Linked DNA regions of Butyricimonas faecalis. The main gene of each other region encodes a partner of the protein of the gene in region 2 in a complex. Links are inferred from orthologs where the notes say so. Each region holds a gene or a part of one and is shown on either strand. Other genes may lie near its edges.

Evidence for each region.
Region 1: the proteins of mnmE (region 2) and mnmG are in contact, whole or in part, in a solved structure (PDB 9HIP), measured with the Escherichia coli proteins. The link is inferred for Butyricimonas faecalis from one-to-one orthologs.

What each region holds. Positions count from the first base shown.
Region 1 is NZ_CP032819.1:3,051,599-3,055,397, reverse strand. Bases 929-3,799 are described here. They hold mnmG (tRNA uridine-5-carboxymethylaminomethyl(34) synthesis enzyme MnmG), read right to left. Parts: upstream 3,371-3,799; coding sequence 1,487-3,370; downstream 929-1,486. Other genes in these bases: ybeY (rRNA maturation RNase YbeY), read right to left, coding at 3,373-3,799; ade (adenine deaminase), read right to left, coding at 929-1,375. Outside these bases: more of ade, read right to left, coding at 1-928. UniProt on the Escherichia coli protein: NAD-binding protein involved in the addition of a carboxymethylaminomethyl (cmnm) group at the wobble position (U34) of certain tRNAs, forming tRNA-cmnm(5)s(2)U34.
Region 2 is NZ_CP032819.1:405,701-410,424, forward strand. What follows is about bases 154-3,019. They hold mnmE (tRNA uridine-5-carboxymethylaminomethyl(34) synthesis GTPase MnmE), read right to left. Parts: upstream 2,351-3,019; coding sequence 956-2,350; downstream 154-955. Other genes in these bases: D8S85_RS01695 (helix-turn-helix domain-containing protein), read right to left, coding at 154-684; D8S85_RS01705 (3-oxoacyl-ACP synthase III family protein), read right to left, coding at 2,458-3,019. In the rest of the region: more of D8S85_RS01695, read right to left, coding at 1-153; more of D8S85_RS01705, read right to left, coding at 3,020-3,411; D8S85_RS01710 (TetR/AcrR family transcriptional regulator), read right to left, coding at 3,434-4,018; D8S85_RS01715 (YitT family protein), read left to right, coding at 4,203-4,724. UniProt on the Escherichia coli protein: Exhibits a very high intrinsic GTPase hydrolysis rate. Involved in the addition of a carboxymethylaminomethyl (cmnm) group at the wobble position (U34) of certain tRNAs, forming tRNA-cmnm(5)s(2)U34.

The sequences.
Region 1 (3,799 bases), 2.6 Mb from region 2 along the record:
CTAAACCACCTTTTTCCTTTATCAATTCGTTTATTGCAAGCATTAAATCTTGATCTGTACAACCCACTGCAATAATATTATGCGAATCATGTGATATAGAAGAAGCAAAAGCTCCTCGTTTTAAACCGATACCTGAAATAAAACCAATTTGCGGTTTAGAATTAAAGTAACGATTTAAATAAACTATTTTCAAAATATCCTTATCCAAATCTGATTGAAAACCTTCTATTTTCTCGTTAAAATGAAGTATTTTACTGTCTGTCAGAATACTATCAGGTCTCACTTGAATACATGCAACATCTCCAAAAACATTTGTATGAAGATCGGATAAACTTATTTCATCGTGATGAAACTTATTTAATAACGGTACATCATAAACCGGATTACTTTTAGAATTGTTTTCACCATAAACTACCTTCCCTTTAATATAAGTAGAACGTACATTCAAAGATTCTATGTCATCCAAAATAATGAAATCTGCATCATCTCCAACATGCAAAGTTCCTATATTCAAATTATAAAAATGTACCGGATTAAGACACGCTATCTGCAAAATATCAAAAATACCATAGCCATCAGCCAATGCTTTTCTGATAATTTTATTAATATGACCTTTATTTAATAGGTCATCAGCGTGTGAATCATCCGTGCAAAACATGACACGATCTGTACGTGTAGCAATCAATGATTTTAATGCATCATAGTTTTTAGCAGCACTTCCCTCCCTGATCATGATGTACATTCCTTTTGAAATTTTCTCCTCTGCCTCTTCTATGGTCGAAGATTCATGATCGGTTTCTATACCATGAGCAATATATGAACTCAGAGAATCACCCGTGAGTTCCGGTGCATGACCATCTATTTTTAATTGATATTTCTTGGCTATTTCTATTTTTCCAATAACATCCGGATCATTATTTATAACACCAGGAACATTCATAACCTCAGAAAGCAGTATGAATTTTCCGGTTTTTGCTAATTTATCCGTGTCTTCTACGGATAAAATGGATCCTGGTTTATCAAATGGAGTGGCAGGAACGCAGGAAGGAATACCCCAAAAGAATTTTAAAGGTGCTTTTTCTCCATTATCTATCATCAATTTCACCCCCTCTACCCCTAAAACATTTGCAATTTCATGCGGATCGGCAACCACACCCACTGTTCCATTCGGAATTACTAATTTGGAAAATTCAACAGGCATTAACATGGAACTCTCCACATGAACATGCGCATCTATAAATCCCGGTGAAATATATTGATCATACGAATTAGAATTTCTTTCTATATTTATAATCTTTCCTTCAGATATAAATATAGCACAAGGATAAAATTCCCTGTTTTCTATATCAATTAAATTTCCTTCTACAATTTCCATTTTATACCTCGGTTTTTATTTACAATTTGACCCTATAAATGTACTTTTTTACTAGATTTATTCAATACCCCTCTTCGCACTATTTTCAATGTTCCACGTGAAACATTCCTTTTATCTTCCCAATAAAATCAATAAAACATTAATGTCAGAAGGCGATACACCTGTAATACGTGATGCCTGCCCAATAGTTTTCGGATTAATCTTTGTCAATTTTTGACGAGCTTCATAAGAGAGAGAAGTTATCTCCATATAATTAAATTTATTCGCAATAACTAAATTCTCCAACCGATTCAATTTATCAGCAATCAATTTTTCTCTCTCTATATATCCAGAATATTTAATTAAAACTTCAGCAGCTTCTATGATTTCTTCCCGCAAATTATGATCAAAAACAAATTCCTTTAAAGAAGGAATTGCATCTATAATTTTAGGAATAGTTACCTGCGGTCTCGAAATAATATCAATCAATTTAATTTTTTGACGGATAGGCGAAGATTTCAAATTTTCTAAGGTCGGGTTAATCTCTTCAGGTGAAATACTAAAATTAGTAACAAAGTCTATCAACCGGTCACGTTTCAAAATTTTATCTTCAAACACGGCAAAGCGATCTTCTTTCACCAAACCTAGAGAATACCCTAAAGGCGTCAATCTGGCATCAGCATCATCCTGTCTCAATAAAATTCTATACTCGGCGCGTGAAGTAAACATCCGATAAGGTTCATCCACTCCCTTCGTAACTAAATCATCTATCAATACACCAATATAAGCCTGATCCCTATTCAGTACAAAATCTCTATTTTCATGAAGTGAAAGATGGGCATTAATTCCAGCCATCAATCCTTGAGCCGCTGCCTCCTCGTATCCGGTAGTCCCGTTTATTTGTCCGGCAAAATAAAGTCCCTTGACTAATTTTGTTTCTAAAGTAGGATACAATTGAGTAGGCTGAAAAAAATCATATTCGATAGCATAACCCGGTCTGAAAATTTTTACATGCTCAAAACCTTCCACGTTTCTCAATGCCCGCAATTGAATATCCCAAGGCAAAGAAGAAGAAAAACCATTCAGATAATATTCGGTTGTCCTCTCCCCCTCCGGTTCCAAAAACAGATGGTGACTATCCCTATCTGAAAAAGTATCCAATTTAGTTTCAATACTCGGACAATAACGAGGACCTATACTTTTTATAGTACCGTTGAACAAAGGACTATCATCAAATCCTTCCCGCAAAATGTCATGTACGACTTTATTCGTGTAGGCGATATAGCAAGGCATTTTCTCAAGTGAATTCGTATACGCGAAGCTCAGAAAAGAGAACTTATGGAAATCATTATCCCCATCCTGACGAGTCAATTTGGAAAAATCAATACTTCGGCCATCTATACGAACCGGAGTACCCGTTTTCATTCGCCCTACTGTGAAACCATACGCTCTCAGTTGCTCAGACAAACCATACGTGGCCGGTTCTGAAATACGACCACCGGGAAAACTAACCCGTCCGATATGCATCAGACCGTTTAAAAAAGTACCATTCGTCAAAATCACCCGATGACCACTAAAAGAAATCCCCAATCTGGTTCTAACCCCGGTAACCTGTCCCTTATCCAAAAGAAGTTCAATCACATCATCCTGCCACAAATCCAGATTATCAGTATGCTCTACCCTATCCCTCCATTCGGCCGAAAAAATCATTCGATCACATTGAGCCCTTGGACTCCACATAGCAGGCCCTTTAGATAGGTTCAGCATACGGAATTGGATTGTACTTTTATCCGTCACGATGCCAGAACCACCGCCTAAAGCATCTATCTCCCTAACAATCTGACCTTTAGCAATACCACCCATGGCCGGATTACAAGACATTTGTGCTATCTTATTCATATCCAGTGTAATAAGCAATGTCTTTGATCCTAAATTAGCGGCAGCACATGCCGCCTCACAACCAGCGTGTCCGGCCCCTACTACAATAACATCATATACGGGCAGTAATCGTGACATAATTATATCGTTTTAAGCAATTCTAAGCAATGATTTTCGTTTTGACGCATCTCTCTAGCGTCAACATCTGATTTATCCTTAAAACCCATTAAATGAAGCACAGAGTGTACAACCACCCTATGCAATTCATCTTCATAAGTCGTATGAAATTCTAAAGCATTGGATTGAACTGTATCAAGGCTGATAAAAACATCACCTGACAATATTTTTCTCTCGGAATAATCAAAAGTAATAACGTCAGTATAATAATCATGATTCAAATATTTCCTGTTCACATCCAGGATATAATCATCATTACAAAAAATAAAAGAGATCGCTCCTAACTGAAACGAATAATCATCAGCAACGGCCTGTAGCCATTGTTTCACTCTCTCTTCATTAAAAAAAGGAGGCGTATCACACTCCTCGCAAAAAAAAAGAAGTTCGCTC
Region 2 (4,724 bases):
GAAATGGAGTTTGGAATAATAGATTTGTCCGTGTTCTTTCTTGGATGGGATATTGTTCCGATACACCTGCGAACGGATGGCGACGCGTGTCATGCCGTATTTTTCCTGAATCTCTTCCGGTGTGTACCATTCGGTCAGGTCGGAATCTACTTCGTATTTGGCAAAGGCGGCATCAATATGTTTCTTGCTGTAATAGTTGAACTGGCGGATTCTCACTTTCGGAACTTTGTGCTGCCGTGTATAAGTCCACACCCATTTGGCGTTGACCTTATATTTCTCTGCAATTTCTTCAGCAGTATAATACTCGGTGATGTCGAAGTCCTCTTTAGGCATGATGCGTTCATACGGTTTGGTTTTCATCATTAGTTCGATGTCAGCACGGCGAATGAGCGACTTTTTGCCACTGATGCGTGAAGCCCGAAGTTTGGATTCCTTTACCAATTTATATATGTATTGTCTGGTTACGCCCATCAACTTTGCTGCTTGGGCAAAAGAGAAGAAATCCTGTCCCTCGGCGGCTTGTCGAGGTTGTAGCAACTCTTGCGAGCGTTTCAACTGCCGCTTGCGTTCCCGGATGCGTTCTTTGTAGCCAAGATTGGAACACTGATGGCTACAATAGCAGGTCGTTGTCTTTTGGGCTATAAATGGCTTTCCACACCATTGACAAATCTTTCTTACTTCCATATTTTCCTTGTTTACATTGGGGATAATTTCTCCTTATTTCTCCCGGATTTTGCCAACACATGTAAACCATTGTCAACACACGTCAACTAATGCGTCACTGTGACATTCGGGCTAACCGTGAATTTCTGTCGCGGTAGAAATATGATAGAAAAATATGGATAAAAACCGTTATCTCCAAATACGGACTGGAAAGTGTTAAAATAGAAAAGTCGCTGAAATACAGCGACTTTATTCTAAATGGTTATAGTTAGTTATGGCTGTTTCCAAGCCATCATTTGCCTACGCAAAAATTCTTAAATATATTTCCCAATACCTCATCCGTCGTGATTTGTCCCGTGATTTCACCAAGATAATGCAGGCATTCCCGAATGTCTTGTGATACAAACTCACCACTAAGATGGGAGTCCAGTCCTGTGATGACTCGCTCGATGGCTAGGCGGGCATGGGAGAGGGCTTCGTAATGGCGGGCATTGCTGACGATAACATCTCCTGAATGAAGAGCGTTTAGGTTGATCGTGGAAACTAGCTCGTCCACCAGGTGATGGATGTTATACCCTGTCTTTGCGGCAATCGGGAGAATCTTTTCCCCGGAAGATAGAGATGTGATTTGCGACAAGATTATGTCGGCAGAATCTGTTTGGTCTGTCTTGTTGAGTAGAATGACTAAGCGGGTATCCGGTCCGAGGTGTTCTTTCACTTGGGTATAATAGGGAAGGAATTGTTCCGTGTCTTTGGTGGCATCGATTAAAAACAATACGATACGGGCTTGTTCAATTTTGGTAAAAGTACGTTCGATACCCATATTTTCTACTCGGTCGTCTGTGTGGCGGATGCCTGCCGTGTCGATAAAACGGAAGGTGATTCCTTGGAGGTTAATGGTGTCTTCGATCACGTCACGGGTGGTACCCTCGATGTCGGACACGATGGCACGATCCTCTTTTAGTAAAGCGTTGAGTAGGGTACTTTTCCCCACGTTGGTATTACCAACAATGGCTACCGGAATGCCGTTTTTAATCACGTTGCCAAGGGAGAAGGAAACGCATAGGCGAGAAATCAACGTGTCAATACCGACGGCAATACCCCGTAGTTCCGATCGGTCGGCGAACTCCACGTCTTCCTCCGAGAAATCCAGTTCCAGTTCGAGCAGGGAGGTGATGTGCAGCAGTTCCATTCGCAGTTTCATCAGTTCGTCCGAGAATCCTCCCCGCATTTGACTTAATGCCATTTTGTGGGCGGCTGCCGAGGATGAGGCGATTAGATCTGCAACGGCTTCCGCTTGTGAAAGGTCCATTTTACCATTCAAGAAAGCCCGTTGAGTAAATTCTCCGGGGGCTGCAAGGCGTGCTCCGGAGGAGATTAATAGTTGTAATATGCGTTGCTGAATGTATACTGAACCGTGGCAGGAGATTTCGATGGAATCTTCCCCGGTGAAGGAGTGGGGGGCGTGGAACACGGAGATTAATACTTCATCAATCAGTTCCTCCTTGTTGACGATCTTGCCGAAATGAATTGTATTCGGAAGAACATCTATCAGTTTTTTATGGGAAGGGGAAACAAATATCCGGTCACAAATTTCAATACATCCTTTTCCTGATAGGCGAATCACGGCGATAGCACCCATTCCGGGAGCCGTGCCAATGGCACATATTACAGTCTGGTCATTCATGGTAATTTCTTTCGTGCAAAGGTATATCTTTTTTATTGCGTATAGACTAAAAAATGAATCCAAATGAGCTGTTCATTTGGATTCATTTTTAAAAATTCTGTATTTGCTTATAAAAATTGCAAGAGTACAGCCCCGCAAGAGTACCCACCTCCGAACACGGAGAGTGCCACGAGGTCACCATGATCAACTCGGTCAAGGTTTTGCGATAAGGTGATGGCACAACTGGGACATCCCGTGTTACCTACTTCCTCGATGTTCGACAGCATGTGATCTTCGGGGAAATCAAGTTGACGGGCAACGGTAGACATGATTCGCTTGTTGGCCTGGTGAGAGGCAATGAATTTCAAGTCCGTCAGTTTTATTCCTTGGCTGTTCGTTACAGCATTTAACCCCTCGATCATGTAATGGCAGGCATTGATAAACACGTCACGTCCTTCCGGCATGCCGATACCCTCGTGATGTGGGCGTAGGTAAACGGCAGTGTCTGCTTTGCCGATGTGTCCGAGTCCGCGGGTGAATATATTTAGTATACGAGCTGCTTTTTCTCCTTCCGGCATGGTGGAAATGGCGATTGCCACAGATCCGTCACCCCACAGGTGACCACTTTGCGGACAAGTTTCATTGCTGTATTCCGTGTTGTGCTCTGAGCCTACAACGATGGCTTTCGTGGCCTTGTTCATGGCAAAATACCCTTCGACAATTTCCATGGCGTTGATAAACGAGGAGCAGGCTGCCGAAACGGTGAGACAGTGTGCTCCTCGTGCCTTGAAATGGCGCTGTATCGTATGTGCCGCCGTGGCTACCGTGTCGTAAGGTGAATAAGTTGCGGCCACGATCAAGTCGACTTCCTCTATGGGAAAGGGTAGTTTTTCATTTAAACGCTTGACGGCTTCCAGGGCCATGGTATTCGTGTTCTCGTTTTCGCCGGCCTTACTTCGGGTGCTTATTCCTGTACGGGTGCGAATCCACTCGTCATCTAAACCGTTCACTTCCTTGAAGTAGGAGTTTGGAACCCGATTTTCCGGGAGATAATGTGCGAAAGCGTTAATATACAATTCCATATAATAAGTAGTGTGTGTTAGTTTATTTCTTAAGAATTCCGTGAAATAATATGTTTATATACTCGTTAATCACTTGTGGTCGTGGTTGATGTTCGTACTGGCGTATAAAACCGAATTCCAGGCTTTTGAAAACGGATTGTAACGAGTTTGCCAGGCGTCGAGGTTGCTTGATCGAGAATATTCCCGCATCGGTCCCGTCCCGGAGGATTGAATAGAGAAGCTCTATTTCTTGCCTGTCAATATTCTCTCGTAGTATTTCAATCTTACTGTTGTTATGGAGAAAAGTTTCCTTAATAGGTTGACTGCCGCCCATTAGCTCTGCAATTAAATTAAATCGTTCCTTGATGTATAACTTCAACCGTTTGTCGGCTGGCAAGGCCGTTCTGACTGCCTGTTCAAGTTTTTGTTCGATTAATTCTATTTTTTGATCCACGATGTGATTAAAAATATCTTCCTTACTGTTAAAATGAGTGTATAGCGTGCGCCGACTGACTTTAGCGGCACGGGCAATATCCTTCATAGTTGTTCGATAAAAACTTGTTTCTATGAACAATTTTTGTGCCACGCTAACAATTTTTTCTTTCGTAATCAGTAAGGTTGTTCTCATTTAATTTCACAAATTGAAAAAAGTGTGCATTTATAATTTATATTCTCGTACAAGCAAAATTAATGCCACAGGTAACACGAATGTGTAAAAAAGATTAAGATATTTTACCTCGAAAAGATGACTTTTGTCATATTTCATGAGGTAGGGGAGGTGTATATTCGCGGCCGAATTTAAATTAGATGCAATGGTGAATATACTTTTAAAAGAGAAACCGTTTACCCGTGAGTGGTTCCGGACATACGCCTTACTCATCGGGGGTGCTTTTGTGCTAGCACTAGGATATAGTTGTTTTATGGCGCCTTATAAAATTGTTCCGGGGGGAATTTATGGTATCACGATCGTTCTTCAACATAAGTGGGGATTCCCGATCGGTATGGCTGCCTTGTGTTTCAATTTGCCGTTGAGTTTATTGGGCCTGCGGGTTTTGGGAGCCGGCTTCGGGGTGAAAACATTTATTTGCTTCATCCTTGTCGCTGTTTTCTCGGATAGTTTACCCACACTCTTGTTGACGTTGATGGGAGAGCCGATTCCTACGGACCCGATGGTGACTCTCGATCCTTTCAAACTAGGTGATGAGGTATTGTTGGCATGTATTTTCGGCGGTGTTGTCATGGGTGTCGGTGTGGGTATGATCATGAAATCCCGTGCTTCGAGCGGGGGAACCGATGTGTTTTCGAACATACTTCACAAGTGGACTCACCGTCCG